DNA from 2 places in the Pseudoalteromonas sp. D15MCD-2 genome. Region 2 is predicted to be linked to the other one. Evidence: riboswitches for the same ligand, from Rfam matches in the RefSeq annotation. Region 2 holds a riboswitch; the other holds the start of a gene.
What was found. Region 2 has a riboswitch for lysine ahead of lysC (lysine-sensitive aspartokinase 3). Riboswitches for the same ligand answer to the same signal wherever they lie in the genome.
Positions count from the first base shown of each region.

Region 1 (7,817 bases), 1.8 Mb from region 2:
AGCCCCAAGCTAAGCTTGGAGCCCTGCTGTAACGGCCTAAGGGCATAAGCCGTTGACTCTCACGCAATGAGAAGGGATGAGCTTATAGCTCAAATACGTTGGTAAAAAACTTATAAAGTTCGGTACCTTGATTCACGCTTGCTGAAGCAAAATGCAAAATAGCAATGGCGTCTTTATCAAAACTTAATGTTTGTAGCGGCTGCTCAGAAAGGTAGCGCTCCATTCTTAAAATGCGGGCGATAGGCTCACCAGCTTTAATATGGCCACCCAGTGGGGCAAGATACTCGACCATGCCACCCATAGGTGCGTAGTAAGCTACATAATCTTCAAGCATGCAGGCATAACGTGTCATCGCTTTTGGATGATACGCAGCATCAACTAATACCTCTTTTTGATTGAGGTAACTTAAAATGCTATTTGCATCTTCAAAAGCCGCACTTAAATCGATTTTTTCTTGGCTACCAAGTTCAACAGTGAATGCTTCGACTTGAACAGCAAATTCACGGCCTTGTTTGCCAAGCTCTTCAGATAGTGACCACCATGGGCAGAAACTCGCTTCATCCATGGCGCCATCAAAATCACTTGGGATTAATAACACATGCTCGATGTTGAAGTAACTTGCGCTGTCTTTGGCGTATTCAGGGCAATATAAGTGCTTACTTGAGATAGGCCCCGTGTGAAGGTCTAAAACAATATCAGCCTGATGGGCAAGCTTTTGCAAGTTAAGGGCAATACGCTTACCCGTTGTTAGGCTGTAATCAGGGCCCTTTAATTGATTGTCGATGTCAGCAACGAGTGCCTGTTTAAATGTAGCTTTAAGGGTCGCATCATCACTGTCTTTATGCTGTTCAGCAATCTGTGACGGTAACGCTTTATTAAAGCGGTACATGCGGTTCCAGTTGGTGCCCGTGATTGGGTCGAAGCGACCTAAAGTAAACTCACCTGATTTTTGGTTGCAACCAATAGGGTTAGCATAAGGAACTAGAGTAATATCTCCACGCAGCTTGAGTGATTTTAGCTGCTCAAGCAATTGATAAATTACTGCATTACCTTGTACTTCAGCGCCGTGCATATTGGCTTGTATATACACGTTTGGTCCCGTGTCATCGCCTTTTAAGCGATACACAGGAATTGTTAGAGGTAGGCCGTTGGCAATCTCGCCAACCACAATATTCTCTTGGCTGATTAATTCTTTACTCATGGAGATTACCTTAAATAATAGCTGGCATCTTCAGCGCTACGAATGCACTCAATATTGCCTTGTTCAAGGATGTATTCAGCCGCTAATTCGTGACATAAAAAGTACGGCATACTTTCGGTAAAGCCGTAAGCGCCACATTGGCTGAATACCAACCAGTCTTGCTCATTTAAATCGCTCGCTAATTGGTGCTCACCTAAGCAATCAAGGGCGGTGCAAAGTGGCCCGTATAAAGTCATTGCCGCAGGCTCAGCCGTCGATTCGCGTAGTAAGGCCGCTGGAAAATCTTGGCTTGTCACAGCTGGGCGAAGTAAATGGTTAATGCCGCCTGATAAAATGACCTGTTGTTGATTGTAATTCTCTTTGCGCTCAACAACTGGTGTTGCGTAATGGCCGCATTCGCCCACCGCATAGCGGCCTAGTTCCATCCAAAGTTCTTTGACACCAGCATCCGCTTTAATAGCCGCCAGAGTCTCGATAAGTGCAGACCAATCAAGTCGGTTAGCATCTTGAGTATAAGGTATGCCTAAGCCACCCCCTAAATCGAGAATATTAAGGTTAATATTTAATGAGCTTGCTAGCTGTTGTAATGGCGCAATCATAGCGCGCCATAGCTCGGCGAGCTTGTCAGTACTTAGCATATTGCCCCATTGGAAAATATGCAGGCCATCAAAGTTAAGAGCTGGGTAATCACTTACAGTCAGTGCTTGCCACTCATCACAGCCCAAACCAAAAGGAGTAAGGCTATCGCCGCCAAGTGGATTCTTTTCGCTATCTGGCCAACGAAGTTGTACGCGCAATAGAACTTGCAGCTGACAATTTGCTTTTGTTGCTTGTTCGTTTAACCAGCGAACTTGGTTAATGCTCTCGGCCACGAAGGTACGTACGCCGCGAGCAATAAAATGTGAAATTTGTTTAGGGCTCTTTGCAGGCCCAGTGTTGAGCACGCGCTCGCTATCGATGCCTTGAGCAAGTACTTGCTCAAGTTCACCTTTACTTGCAACATCGAAGTTAAACCCTGCGCTGTCTAAACATTGAATAATGCGAGACAGTGGGTTGGCCTTTACGGCATACCAAAGTTTCACATCGGTTTGCGCAGTCAGTTGATTTAAATGTGCAGTTAATTTATCTAAATCATAGATAAAAAATGGCGTATCAAGATGTGTTGAAACTTGTTCAACCGCTTGCTTGATGGGCGTGCTCAAAAAGCTCATTAACGTAAAACCTCTTCTAACAGTAATGATGCATCGCTTTGTTCATCACGGTATTTCACGATCAATGCACAAGACATGCTTAGACCTTGCTCGCGAGCCCATGCATTTGAAGCAGGGCGAGAGCCTGGGATCACAATCGCGTTTTCTGGGATGGCTTCACCTTTGTCTAGCTGGCGTTCGTTAACGCAATCGTAGACAGGAATAGTTGCCGATAAGCGAACACCTGGCGCAAGTACAGCACCTTTTTTCACAACCACACCTTCAACAATAACGCAGCCTGCGCCGATGAATGCGTCGTCTTCAATAACCACAGGGCTAGCACCAATTGGCTCTAGTACACCACCTAATTGTACTGCAGCACTTAGGTGAACATTTTTACCCACTTGTGCGCATGAACCCACTAATGCGTGGCTATCGACCATAGTGCCTTCGTCGATGAACGCGCCAATATTCACATATGCTGGTGGCATGATAATCGTGCCTTTGGCAACGTGTGCGCCACGGCGAACACTGCTACCACCTGGTACCATACGCACGCCAGCATCTGCTGCAAACCCTTGTGGTGCTAAGTTGTGCTTATCAACAAAACCACCTGGGAACTCAGTATTAGTGCCGTTTTTAAAGGCTTCTAAAATGCCTTGTTTAACTTCAACATTGGCGTGCCAGTTGCCGTTCTCGTCTTGTGTTGCTGCGCGAACTGCGCCTGATTCTAAGTTGTTTAATAATTCTAACCAGCTCATGATAAAACCTGTTTTTAGTTCCAAGATAAAATTGTGTTGTTTGCGTGGGTGATGCTGTCTGTTTGCTCAAGCTCTAAATGCGTAAGCGGCGGACGTAAATGCGGGGTATTTATTTTACCTTGCAGGTGCATCAGTACTTTTACTGGGATTGGATTTGCCACAGCGAATAAACTTTGGATTGCTTGCGACCAATCGGTGAATAGATTTGGGTATTGACCACTTAAACTACGTTTAACAAACTCATGGGTTTGACTCGGCCAAGCATTCGCGGCAACCGAAACTAAGCCTTTTGCACCAGCTTGAGCAAAATATGGCATAAGTGCATCGTCGCCACTAAATATGGCCAGTGTTGGTGATGCCGTTCTAAAGCCTTCAAATTTGCTAATGTCGCCACTGGCTTCTTTTAAAGCCCAAAGATTTTTGTGCTCAGCAAGGTTTTTGATCACCTGTGGTGAAATCTCAACTGCGCTGCGTCCTGGTACGTTATACAACATACATGGGTGGTTACTTGCGTCTAGTAGGCTTTCAAACCAATGTGTTTGGCCAACAACCCCAGGTTTTGCATACAGAGGTGAACCTAACAGGTAGCCATGAATAGGTAGTTGGTTGCAGTATTCAACCCAAGCAATTTGTTGCTTAAGATTCATGCCGCCCACAGCAACCATGAGTGGGACACTTGGTGCTAATTGGCAAACATGCTCAACAATGGCTTGTTGCTCTTTGAGTGAAAGCGCCAGTCCTTCACCAGTACTGCCAAGCAATAAAATGCCGTTATTTGCATCTTGCTGCTCAGTAACCAGTTGTTCAAGGGCCGTGTAATCGACCTCGCCAGATTCAGAAAATGGCGTGACAAGCGCTGTCCATAGTGGATAGTCGTTTAAATCAAAATTGTTGATCATCTCTCACGAACTTATAAGGTATTCGAAGAGTTTATGCGGGAACATTTGAATGGAGCCGCATGTCGTCGTTCGAACAAGGTATAATTCGAAGAGCGAATGGGCTTAAAATAATAAAGACGCGACGGCCTTATTATACTAAGACCAGAAGCTCTCCACCAAACTAATCAATAGCGCTTTGCTATTGTTGGTGACAGTCGCTGGGATTCAGCCCAGTCGCCCGAAATAAGCACCTCACAAACGGTGTTACTTCTCGGCGTTAATTCCCCTCACGTATGATCAACAGAGTCTGTGCTCTTCCCATACGCTACCTGAATAACGCACCTCTTCCAGCCCTTTATGCTCGCTTTAAAGGTTAAAGCCAACATAGTTAAATAGGGTATTGGCGGCGATTAAAGCATTTTAGCCATCTAGGTGTCAAGGCGAAGGATTTGTTTTTTAGTGACCGATTTTGCAACATGGTTACGTATAAGCGTGTTTTTACGTACACTTAGCGTTAACCAAATAAATTGGAAAAATGATGGAAAAATTTAACGATATTTATCAGCGAGCCGTATCTCGAAAAGGCAGCGAAGAAATGCTGCATGCATTGTTATCAAACCCGCTCGATGATACTGATATTGCCAAAATGCATGACGATTTATGGTTAGAAGAGTTTACGCGTAAAGTCTTTCAAAGCGGTTTTTATTGGTCTGTTATCAATAATAAATGGGCTGGTTTTCGTGATGTGTTTTGGGATTTCAGCGTAGAAAAGTTGTTGATGATGCCGCCAGATATGCTTGAGCAAAAAGCCAGTGATGAGCGAATTGTTCGTAATTTTAAAAAAGTACAAACGATCCCTGAAAATGCGTACATGATTCACGAAGTTGCCGAAAAACATGGCAGTTTTAGCCAATTTATTGCAGATTGGCCAACTGACAATATTATTGGTCTGTGGGCTTATCTTAAAAAACATGGCGCTCGATTAGGAGGCAACACTGGCCCTTACGCTTTGCGAGCGCTTGGTAAAGATACTTTTTTGCTTTCTCGCGATGTAGAAGCCTACTTGCGTGCCCATGAGTTGATTGATGGCGGCTTACAAACTAAAAAGTCATTACAAGCAGCACAAGATTTTTTCAATGAATTACAACAGCAAAGCGGTTACAGCTTGCAGGCTCTAAGCCAACTAGTGGCCTATGGTGTAGGCGATAATCGTGTAGGTGTAGCAACACGTTAAGGACAGTTATGGAACTGCAAACCCGATACACAGATATTAGTGAACTGCTTGCTATTAAAGATATGCCGAGTGCCGTTGCTAAGCCACAATTACTGCTATTTAATGACAAGCTAGCTGATAATTTTGAAATTAAACACGACAGCGAATATTTAGCTAAATTACTATCTGGTTCAACAATAGATAAAGATGTTGCACCGGTTGCACTTGGTTACTCAGGTCATCAATTTGGTCATTTTTCACCGCGTCTTGGTGATGGTAGAGCGCATTTGCTTGGTGCTATTGCAGATCACAATGGCACATTGTGGGACTTACAGCTAAAAGGCGCAGGAGCAACGGTATTCTCTCGCGGTGGTGATGGTCGCTGTGCCATTGGTCCGGCTGTACGTGAGTACATCATGAGTGAGGCACTTCATGCGCTTGGTATCGCGACTACGCGTTGTTTAGCTGTAGTTACAACTGGCGAAACGGTATATCGCCAGCCACCTCGCCCGGGTGCAGTTGTCACTCGTTTAGCTAAAAGCCATATTCGTGTTGGCTCATTTCAATACTTAGCTACACAAGGTGATATAGAAGGGTTAGAAAAGCTAGTCGACTACGCAATAAATTGCCACTTTCCTGACATTAGCAGTACGGGTGAGCAGCGTTATATTGAATTTTTAACCGCCGTGCTAGATAAGCAAATTGAGCTCGTTATCAGCTGGATGCGAATTGGCTTTATACATGGCGTGATGAATACCGATAATACCTTGATTAGCGGTGAAACCATTGATTATGGTCCTTGCGCGATGATGAATCAGTTTGACTTAGACACGGTGTTTAGTTCGATTGACCATCAAGGGCGCTATGCATTTGGTAATCAGCCGAATATTGCCAATTGGAATATTGCGCGTTTAGCTGAAAGCTTAATCCCTTTATTTACTGATCAAGATGCTGCCGTTGAGCAACTCTCACCGGTTGTGAATGGTTTTGCTGCTAAATTTAATGATGCATTTAATATTATGTGGCAGCAGAAATTAGGCTTAGCTGGTCAGCAAGAAGGCGATCATGCTTTAGTTTCAGAGTTACTGGGGTTAATGAAGCAACACCAACTTGATTACACCAATACTTTTAATGCACTTACTGAATCTTTAGTGAAAGACTTTGTTATAGATTCTAATTTAAAAGAATGGGTTTCAAAATGGAGGCTCAGAACATCAGCTGAAAGTTACAGCACAATGCGAGCTGTTAATCCTGCAGTCATTCCCCGTAATCATAATATTGAAATGATCTTGGCTGAGTATGAAAAGGCAGGATCTAGTTCATCAATCAATGAGTTTTTAAAAGTTATTCAAAAACCATATGAGTATGAGGAAGAATTTGCGGCATGGTATCAACCTCCGAAGGAAGGTGATTGTAATTACCAAACTTTTTGTGGTACTTAAGGGTTAATCTTTATGGTTGATAACAATTGTAAATGCTCATTTTTTTAAATCTGAGTGTTCGTTGATTGAGCAAGTTAGCTGCCAGTGTTATGATTTATATCAATAAAATAGCACTAAAGTTTTGCTTTTTAACGAAAATTTACAAATAAAGTTGCTTTCAACTTGTTGATTTAAAAATAACCAATATAATAATGTAATTGGGAATGGACTTTTATCGGTTTTGAAGTCAGTAGATTAGGCTGAATAGACTTTCACCTAATCATAACAAAGCGATCTAAAGGCATTGTTACGCAAAGTTATTTAGATAACCTATTATTTGGGTAATTGACTGAAATTACTCGGCAAGATTTTTGTTCTGTACCGAGTTCGTTAAGTTTTGATTAACTATTAGTCGACTACTCTGTTTAAACTGATTGAGCTGGTTTGACTTAGCTACAATTTTAATTGTGAAAATGGGAAGGAAACAATGAAATTAAAATCACTTACTATTGCTTTAGCACTTGCTGCAACTAGTGCTTCAAGCTTCGCTGCCGAAAAGCAAGGTTTCTACATCGGCGCATTTGGCGACTACTATGATAATTCTTGGGAAAATGTCCGCGACTACACTCCAGGTGGCCTTGATGTTGATGACTCTACAGGTTGGGGTTTAGAGCTAGGTTACCGTTTTAGTGATTACTGGAGCGCTCGTTTAGAATACGCTGATATGGACTTCGATTGGAAAGCTGATCTAAACGACGGTACTTCTGTTAGCGGTACTGAAAGTGGCAAACGTTACGGTATTGACGCTTTATATCACTTAGGTGGTGGTCCATTCTACGGTATTTTCGGCCTTAAAAATCTTGATGCGGTTGACGAAGATCTAATGTTCGCAAACGTAGGTGCTGGTTACCAACACTACTTCACAGATAACTTCGCGTTTAACGCTGAAACATCTTTATACCAAGGTCTTGACCGTGGTTACACAGATGTTGGCGCTAAATTAGGCCTAAGCTATATCTTTGGTGCGCAAAGCTCAGCTTCTGAGCCAGTTGAACCTGCTCCAACAGTTGTTCCTGTTGCGGTTGAGCCAGTTGATAGCGATGGCGATAACATCCCTGATGCTGATGACCAATGTGCAAACACGCCAATGACT
Region 1 covers NZ_JBCFQE010000001.1:3,384,965-3,392,781, reverse strand. The annotation lists gene AADY36_RS15555 (succinylglutamate desuccinylase/aspartoacylase family protein) at 83-1,201, opposite strand; gene AADY36_RS15550 (PLP-dependent decarboxylase) at 1,207-2,412, opposite strand; gene AADY36_RS15545 (2,3,4,5-tetrahydropyridine-2,6-dicarboxylate N-succinyltransferase) at 2,412-3,152, opposite strand; gene dapA (4-hydroxy-tetrahydrodipicolinate synthase) at 3,167-4,051, opposite strand; lysine riboswitch at 4,189-4,385, opposite strand; gene AADY36_RS15535 (DNA-3-methyladenine glycosylase I) at 4,569-5,264, shown strand; gene AADY36_RS15530 (protein adenylyltransferase SelO) at 5,273-6,685, shown strand; gene AADY36_RS15525 (OmpA family protein) at 7,152-7,817, shown strand, end outside.
Region 1: another riboswitch for lysine. It lies ahead of dapA (4-hydroxy-tetrahydrodipicolinate synthase); the one in region 2 lies ahead of lysC (lysine-sensitive aspartokinase 3).

Region 2 (7,817 bases):
GATCGCGCGGTTGATTTCTAACTGCGATGATTTTGCCAGTGGAATGATAATATCTTGATTCAATAAACGATTTGTTTCTTTATAAATGCGTTCATTTGACCATGAAGGTTGTTTTTGTTTTATCGCATTTTGTACGTCTTTCAAGCTGAAATCAGCCATCTTAAAACGTTTAAATAGCAGTTCTAACACCCCCCAATGCTCAGTAAGGGTATTTAATAACTTTTTAGCTGGGATCATAAGGCTCCAGTAAATTCAGACTTTGGTGTTAGCGATTAGTATTAAATTATGTAATTGAGAATAGTTTTATGCTTTCTATGCTGCTAGAATCCGCGCCGAAACACTCGACTTACAATTTTTACATTATTATAAAGGTTGTTCAAACACCATGGTAACCCCACTTATCCTAACCCTGATAGCGGTGGCATTTTTGCTTATCGTTATAGAGGATATTATCCATGTAAACAAGGCCAAAACGACGCTTTTTTTTGGCACTTTATGCTGGATTATCTTATTTATCTCTCCAATTCATGGGCAAAGCCCAGAAACCATACAACATCAACTGGATCACAACATATTAGAAATCGCGACTTTGTGGCTGTTCTTAATGGCTGCGATGACCTTTGTAGCGTATTTAAACTCTAAAGGTTTTATCCAGAATATTGTTCATAAAATTATGCCAAATCAAATCAGTGAACGAAAGCTGATGTTTCTGATTGGTGGGTTTGCGTTTCTATTTTCATCTATTTCAGACAACATAACTGCAACTTTAATCTCGCTTGCGGTGGTGATGTCACTTAAGTTAGATCCTAAAAAATTAATAAAATATGCGACCTTAATTGTATTTAGTGTTAATTCGGGTGGGGTGTCGTTGATTACGGGTGATGTTACAACCCTGATGATTTTCTTAGACGAAAAAGTCACGATTGCTAATCTACTATTATTAATTGCCCCTGCACTGACAAGTGTTGCACTGCTCGCGGCGATGTTGTCGGTGGGTATGTCGGGTAATGTTGTGTTTGAAAAACAAGCAGCCCGTCGTATCGAAAAGACAGATATTACTATTGCGGTTATCTTCTTCTCGACGATTATTGCTACGTTAACTTTGAGTGTGCTTTATAGTGTGCCGCCGTTATTAACCTTTTTATTTGGTTTATCTCTGATGTTTTTGGTTGCGCAATTCTTAATGCGCAAAAAAGACGTTAACAAAAAAATCATCGATTATATTCGTGAAATTGAATACGACACCTTATTGTTCTTCGTTGGTGTGTTATTGCTGGTTGGCGCATTAAAAGAAGTTGGTATGCTTGCTAAATTTACTCATTTATATGAGTTGATGGCACCGGAATATGCCAACTACTTGATGGGGCTATTATCAGCGGCGGTAGATAACGTACCTCTAACTGCAGCACTTTTAAAAGCTGATATTGTGATGAGTCCTCAGCAATGGCTGTCGTTTACTTACGCAACTGGGGTCGGTGGCTCAATGCTTATTATCGGCTCTGCGGCAGGTATTATTGCCATGAGTAAGGTTAAGGCACTGACCTTTATGAGCTATCTTAAAATGTCGGTTTATTTATTAGTTGCTTATACCGTTGGTTATTATGGTTCGCACTTAGCGGGCAGTTTAATTTCATAAAACAACTTGACAGCTAGACGTCTAAACGTTAACTTTCGAAGCCTGCTTTTAACAGCAGGCTTTGTTATTTTAACCAGGTGTTAACTTAACATTCAGAAGAGGTGCGATACTTAGGTAATTAATGTGAGGTGACGAACGCCGATGACCATTAATGAGGGAAGTACTCGCCGAGAAAATTAACCGGACGTCACGGTTATTTTTCGGTTTATGGGGCTGAATCCTCAAAACTGTCACCAAACTAGGTGGAGAGCTTCTGGCATGGACTACTCTTTATTTTCAAAGCACCCCCTTGCCGAGTTCTTCTTGAATTACTGTGGATAGTTTTCCACAAAAGGAGACGACATGAATACCCAATTAGCCGCCAACACAAAATCAGATTACGTTGTTGCAAAATTTGGTGGCACCAGTGTAGCTAACTTTGATGCTATGAGCCGCTGTGCAGAAATTATTTGTGCTGATAATCAAGTACGTATTGTTGCTGTGAGTGCCAGTGCAGGCGTGACCAATCATTTAGTTGCATTGTGTAAAGCTGATTTGAGTGCGGCTGAACGTGATGAGCATATTACTGGCGTTGTCGCCATTCAAGAAGCAATCTTGGCAGAGCTGTCACTGGATGCTGATTTAGCACATGGCTTTAATGAAACGCTTAAGGCTTTTCAAAAGCTAGCATCAGACGGGGCTAAGTCAGTAGCAGATCAAGATGAACTACTGAGCTTTGGCGAGCGTTTATCATCGTATTTATTTACTCAAGTATTACGAGGGCAAGGTCTTGATGCGGTGCGTTTTGATGTACGTAAAGTGCTAAAAACAGATAGCCAATTTGCTAAAGCTACCCCAAATGTTGCAGCAACCGCTGCGGCAGCTAAAGAGCATTTAGTGCCATTACTTGATGACCATGTTGTGGTAACTCAAGGTTTTATTGGTAGCAATGAGCACAATCAAACGACCACTTTAGGCCGTGGTGGTTCAGATTACAGTGCTGCATTACTCGCTGAAGCAATTAACGCAAAAAGCGTGCATATTTGGACCGATGTTGTGGGTATTTTCAGTACTGATCCGCGTTTATGCGCTAAAGCAAGCCCAATTGCACGCTTAAGCTTTGATGAAGCGGCAGAAATGGCAACGTTTGGGGCAAAAGTACTGCACCCGGCAACCATTTTACCTGCAAGCCGAAGCCATATTAGTGTGTTTGTTGGTTCAAGCCGTGAACCACAGTTAGGTGGTACATGGATTGAAAAAGAAAAATCTCAGCAACCAGGTATTCGAGCCGTAACACAGCGTAAAAATCAAATTCTGTTAACGGTTAAAAGCCCAGAAATGCTCCTAGCGAGTGGTTTCTTAGCCCGTGTATTCACCATTTTAAGTGAGTTTAATATTTCGGTTGATTTGGTTACTACCTCAGAGATCAGTGTTGCAATTACTTTGGATAACGCACCAAATGCATCACGCCCTGAGCTTGATCAAGCTTGTTTAGATAAGCTTTCTGAGTTTTGTCATGTGTCGGTTGAGAATAACTTAACGCTGGTGGCTTTAATTGGTTCTGAAATTCAATTACGTCAGCAAGAAATGAACTTAATGCAGGTATTGAGTGATTTTAATATTCGTTTAATTTGCCACGGTGCAAGTAAACATAACCTGTGCTTCTTAGTTGAGCAAAGTGAGTCAGATGAAGTCGTGCAGGCTATTCACAGCCGACTATTAGAAAGCCAAGTCGCGGCGTAAGTCGTTAAAATTAATAAAAGAGCACTGCCAGTCAGTGCTTTTTTGTGCCACAACACTTATATCAAAGCCTTCAACAGAGTTACTACTCGCGCTGAAATTATGTTTGCTCAATTCTTCAAATACATTAGGAGCAAGTAGTTTCGCAATTGGCTGAGCACTTGCTTTGGCAAGCGACTCTTTTAATGTCCAAATTCTAAAAAAGCACTGTGCCTGTTCATCGGGAGCGTCAAAACGGCTAATTAAGTCAACTTCATCTTGATGATAAAAATGCTTTGCGAGTTTGATAAAAGGGCGAGGCTTACTGCTTTGTTCAATATCAAAACCAAATCGCTGCTGTTCGGGGTTAAGGGCTGCGCCAATTAAACCATTTGAATGTGATAAACAGGCCCACACAGGTTCTCTGCGTTTTGTATGTAATTTGAGCTTACTGTCTTTGTCATTAAACTGGCTTGATATTTCATTGAGAGCTAAATCATCACTAGGGTAAGCATGTTGATACAAATACTTTAACGTTAGGCGAGTCGCTAAGTACTCTTGCTTGGCGCTAGGCACTTTGCGTTTTTCAAGCACGCTTAATTCAAACTCACTGAGTAATTTATCAACGGGTAAACTTGCAACATCAATACGTGTTGCATCCATCAGCATAATTTTTTTGGCCGTTGATTGGCTTTGCTGCTCGATGACAAGGGTGTTCGAAAAGTAGTGACTGCTCATGGTTTAACGCTTACACGAAGGCTCGTATTTAGTTTTGTTCATTTTTACAGCAGATGCACATTTATAGGCATGAACAAACGCAAATAGTTTACGCAGTTGACTGTAATTATGGTTTAATGATGAAAAATAATAACAGATTTGTAGATGTATGGCACAAGTTCGTGACGGCTTTCAAAGTCGATTAGGTTTCGTTTTAGCAGCTTCTGGTGCGGCGGTAGGTTTAGGTAATATTTGGGGCTTTCCAACACAAGCGGCAAACCATGGCGGCGGTGCATTTTTACTCGTTTACTTCATTGTTATCTTCTTATTAGCGCTTCCGGCTCTGTATACTGAGCTGTATTTAGGCCACCAAGCGCAAGCGAATCCAGTAAAAGCATTATCTAACGCATGGCAAGACACAGCGCCTAAAGTGGGGGCAGCAGCTGGTTATATTGGCCTGTTTGGTGCGGTTGTAATGCTGAGCTTTTATTCGATAGTTGCCGGGTGGATGCTCGCTTATGCGCTCGAGCCAGTCGCAAGCTTCTTTGGTTTTACTGAGTTAAGTAACTTTTTACACAGTGACTCTATGGCACGTAATTTTGTGTTTACGCCACTGATGCTTATTCTTACCGCGAGTATTATTTTAAAAGGCGTTAAATCAGGTATCGAAACTTGGTCACGCCGCTTAATGCCATTATTGCTAGTGTTATTAGTGGCGTTAATTGCTTATATCGCCACCCTAGATGGTGCGATGGATGGCTTTGCAGCCTATTTAGTGCCAGATTTTAGTCAAATTTTTGATGCAAACTTAATTATTGCGGCAATGGGACAAGCGTTCTTTTCATTGTCGTTAGGTGTTGGTTGTATGATGGTTTACGGCTCTTATTTAAAGCCAGATGCCAACCTGCCTAAATTAACTGGTACTGTGGCATTGCTTGATACTGGTGTAGCCTTTTTAGCGGGTTTATTGATTATTCCGGCTATTTTTGTTGCTCAACACAACGGTGTAGAGGTATTTAGCGGCGGTAAATTGGTCGGTGAAGGGCAGTTAATTTTTGCAATTTTACCTGAACTGTTTAGCACGATGGGCCAAATGGGTTTACTCGTTGGCTTATTATTTTTTGTATTAATGTCGATTGCCTCAGTGACATCAACCATCTCATCGACCGAAATTCCAGTAGCATTTTTAGTTGAGAATCACAGTGTAGAGCGCAAAAAAGCAACCTTATTTGTAACGTTAATCGTGTTTATTGCCTCATCACTGATTATCTTAAACTTTGACTGGTTATTTGGTTTAGTCATTATGGTGCTTACACAGTACCAATTACCTTTAATGGGACTGTTCTATTTCATTACTGTTGGCTGGTTATGGCAGCGTGGTAATAAATTGCATCAAGTATCGAGCGGTCCTCATTATTGGTTTGCCCAGTACATTCGCTTTGTCTGCCCGTTATTAATGACGGCGGTTTTTGTGAACGTGGCGTTGTTGAAATAGAGATTTGAGTTGCTAGTTGCTAGTTTTAAGTGAAAAGACAAAAAGTAAAAGGCGTGGGGGTTAAACCTCACGCCTTTTTAATTTAAGGGGCGCTTGCTTTAAATAACTTCGTTAGTTAGTGGTAAGTCTTGGCTTATTTCATTAGCACTTTGTAATGTGGTGCAGGCTATTTCGCTAAGTGCTTCTTGGGTGAAGAAGCCTTGGTGGCCTGTCACTAACACATTTGGAAAGCTAATAAGGCGTGAAAAAATATCGTCTTGCATGATTTCTTCACGATGATCTTTAAAGAATAACTCTGACTCTTGCTCATACACATCAAGCCCTAGGTGTCCGAGCTTTTTAGACTTAAGCGCCTGAATACATGCTTGGCTATCAAGAAGTGCACCACGAGAGGTGTTAATCAGCATGACACCATCTTTCATTTTCTCAAATGCGCTAGCATCAATTAAATGATGAGTATGCTCGTTGAGCGGGCAGTGCAATGAGATGACATCACTTTGTGTGAGTAAAGTGTCTAAATCGCACAGGGTATAAGGGCCTTCACCAGCCATTGGGTCGCAAACGAGTACCTTAGCTCCAAAGCCATTTAATATATTTACCAGCGCTAAACCGATTTTGCCGCAGCCTATAATCCCAATAGTTTTTTTAAACAGATTAAAACCAAGTAAACCGTTTAAATCAAAGTTACCTTCACGTACGCGGTTAAAGGCTTTATGGGTTTTTCGGTTGAGCGTTAGCATAAGGGCAATACAATGCTCTGCTACTGCTTCTGGGCTATATGCAGGGACGCGGCAAACCTTGATGTTATGCTCTTTGGCAGCATCAAGGTCTACATTATTGAAGCCTGCACAGCGTAATAAGATTGCTTTAATGCCAACAGCCGCCATATCTGCAATGACGTGTTTATCGACCGTATCGTTTACAAACACGCACACTGCATCGAAACCTTGGCAGAGGGGCGTGGTATTGCTGTTTAAGGATTGCTCAAAATAACTGAGCGAAACAGACTCAGCGTATTCAGTTAGATTCCTTTCAAAAAACGGTTGCTCATACTTTTGCGCACTGAATAAGGCCAGTTTCATCATTTAAATTACTCTCTATCACCATTTTGAGGGTTTCGGGTTTGGTGCGCGGGGCATATCGCGCAACGAGTTGACCCTCTGAGTTTATAAGAAATTTGGTGAAATTCCATTTAATTGCGCGGTTTTGTGCAATTCCACGGGTATGACACTTTAAATAATTAAATAACGGGTGGGCGTCTGGGCCGTTGACTAAGACCTTGTTAAAAATAGGAAAACTGACATCAAAGTGCTGCTGATAAAAGGCTTTAAGCTCATTGCCATCAAGTGGCTCATTGTGGCCAAATTGATTGCAGGCAAAACCCAGTACGGTAAAACCTTGCTGTTTATATTCTTGATACAACTTTTCAAGGCTTGCCATTTGAACTGAAAAATTACATTTGCTGGCAATATTGACGATAAGCGCTGTTTTTCCTTGTAACGATTCAAGGCTAAAGTTTTCACCAGATGCAAGCTGGGCATTGAAACGATATATACTATCCATGTTTTACCTGTGTGTTTTTAAACGGTTTAAATGAACTTTTTTTCATTCGCTTTTTAGTTATTCGGTTGAGATAATGAAATTGTTACTAATTTATCACTCAAATAGGTCAGTTTTATGTCAATGAAAGTCGCCTTCATCGGATTAGGTGTAATGGGTTATCCAATGGCGGGTCACCTTGCCAACGCAGGTCACAGTGTGACAGTTTACAACCGCACAACGGCTAAAGCGCAAAAGTGGGTATCAGAGTATCAAGGTGAATACTCTGAAACGCCAAGTGAAGCCGCAAAAGGGGCTGATATCGTTTTCATGTGCGTAGGCAATGATGATGATTTACGTTCAGTTGTTTATGGTGAAAATGGTGTGCTGGCAAGCATGCATGAGGGCAGCTATTTAGTTGACCACACTACAACATCAGCTGAAGTGGCACGTGAAGTTGGCGCTCAAGCAAAATTACAAGGCATCGGATTTTTAGATGCGCCGGTTTCTGGCGGCCAAGCGGGTGCAGAAAATGGTGTATTAACTGTGATGGTTGGTGGCGACGAAGCTGATTTTAATGTTGTTCAACCTGTCATGGCTGCTTTTAGCCGTTTTAGCCAATTATTAGGTGAAGTAGGTTCTGGTCAACTTTGTAAAATGGTAAATCAAATTTGTATTGCTGGTGTGGTGCAAGGCTTGGCTGAGGGTTTACACTTTGCAAAACAAGCTGGC
Region 2 covers NZ_JBCFQE010000001.1:1,589,784-1,597,600, forward strand. The annotation lists gene AADY36_RS07195 (hypothetical protein) at 1-237, opposite strand, end outside; gene nhaD (sodium:proton antiporter NhaD) at 386-1,636, shown strand; lysine riboswitch at 1,725-1,897, shown strand; gene lysC (lysine-sensitive aspartokinase 3) at 1,979-3,358, shown strand; gene AADY36_RS07210 (4'-phosphopantetheinyl transferase family protein) at 3,335-4,072, opposite strand; gene AADY36_RS07215 (sodium-dependent transporter) at 4,221-5,546, shown strand; gene AADY36_RS07220 (2-hydroxyacid dehydrogenase) at 5,645-6,628, opposite strand; gene AADY36_RS07225 (glutathione peroxidase) at 6,594-7,109, opposite strand; gene AADY36_RS07230 (NAD(P)-dependent oxidoreductase) at 7,224-7,817, shown strand, end outside.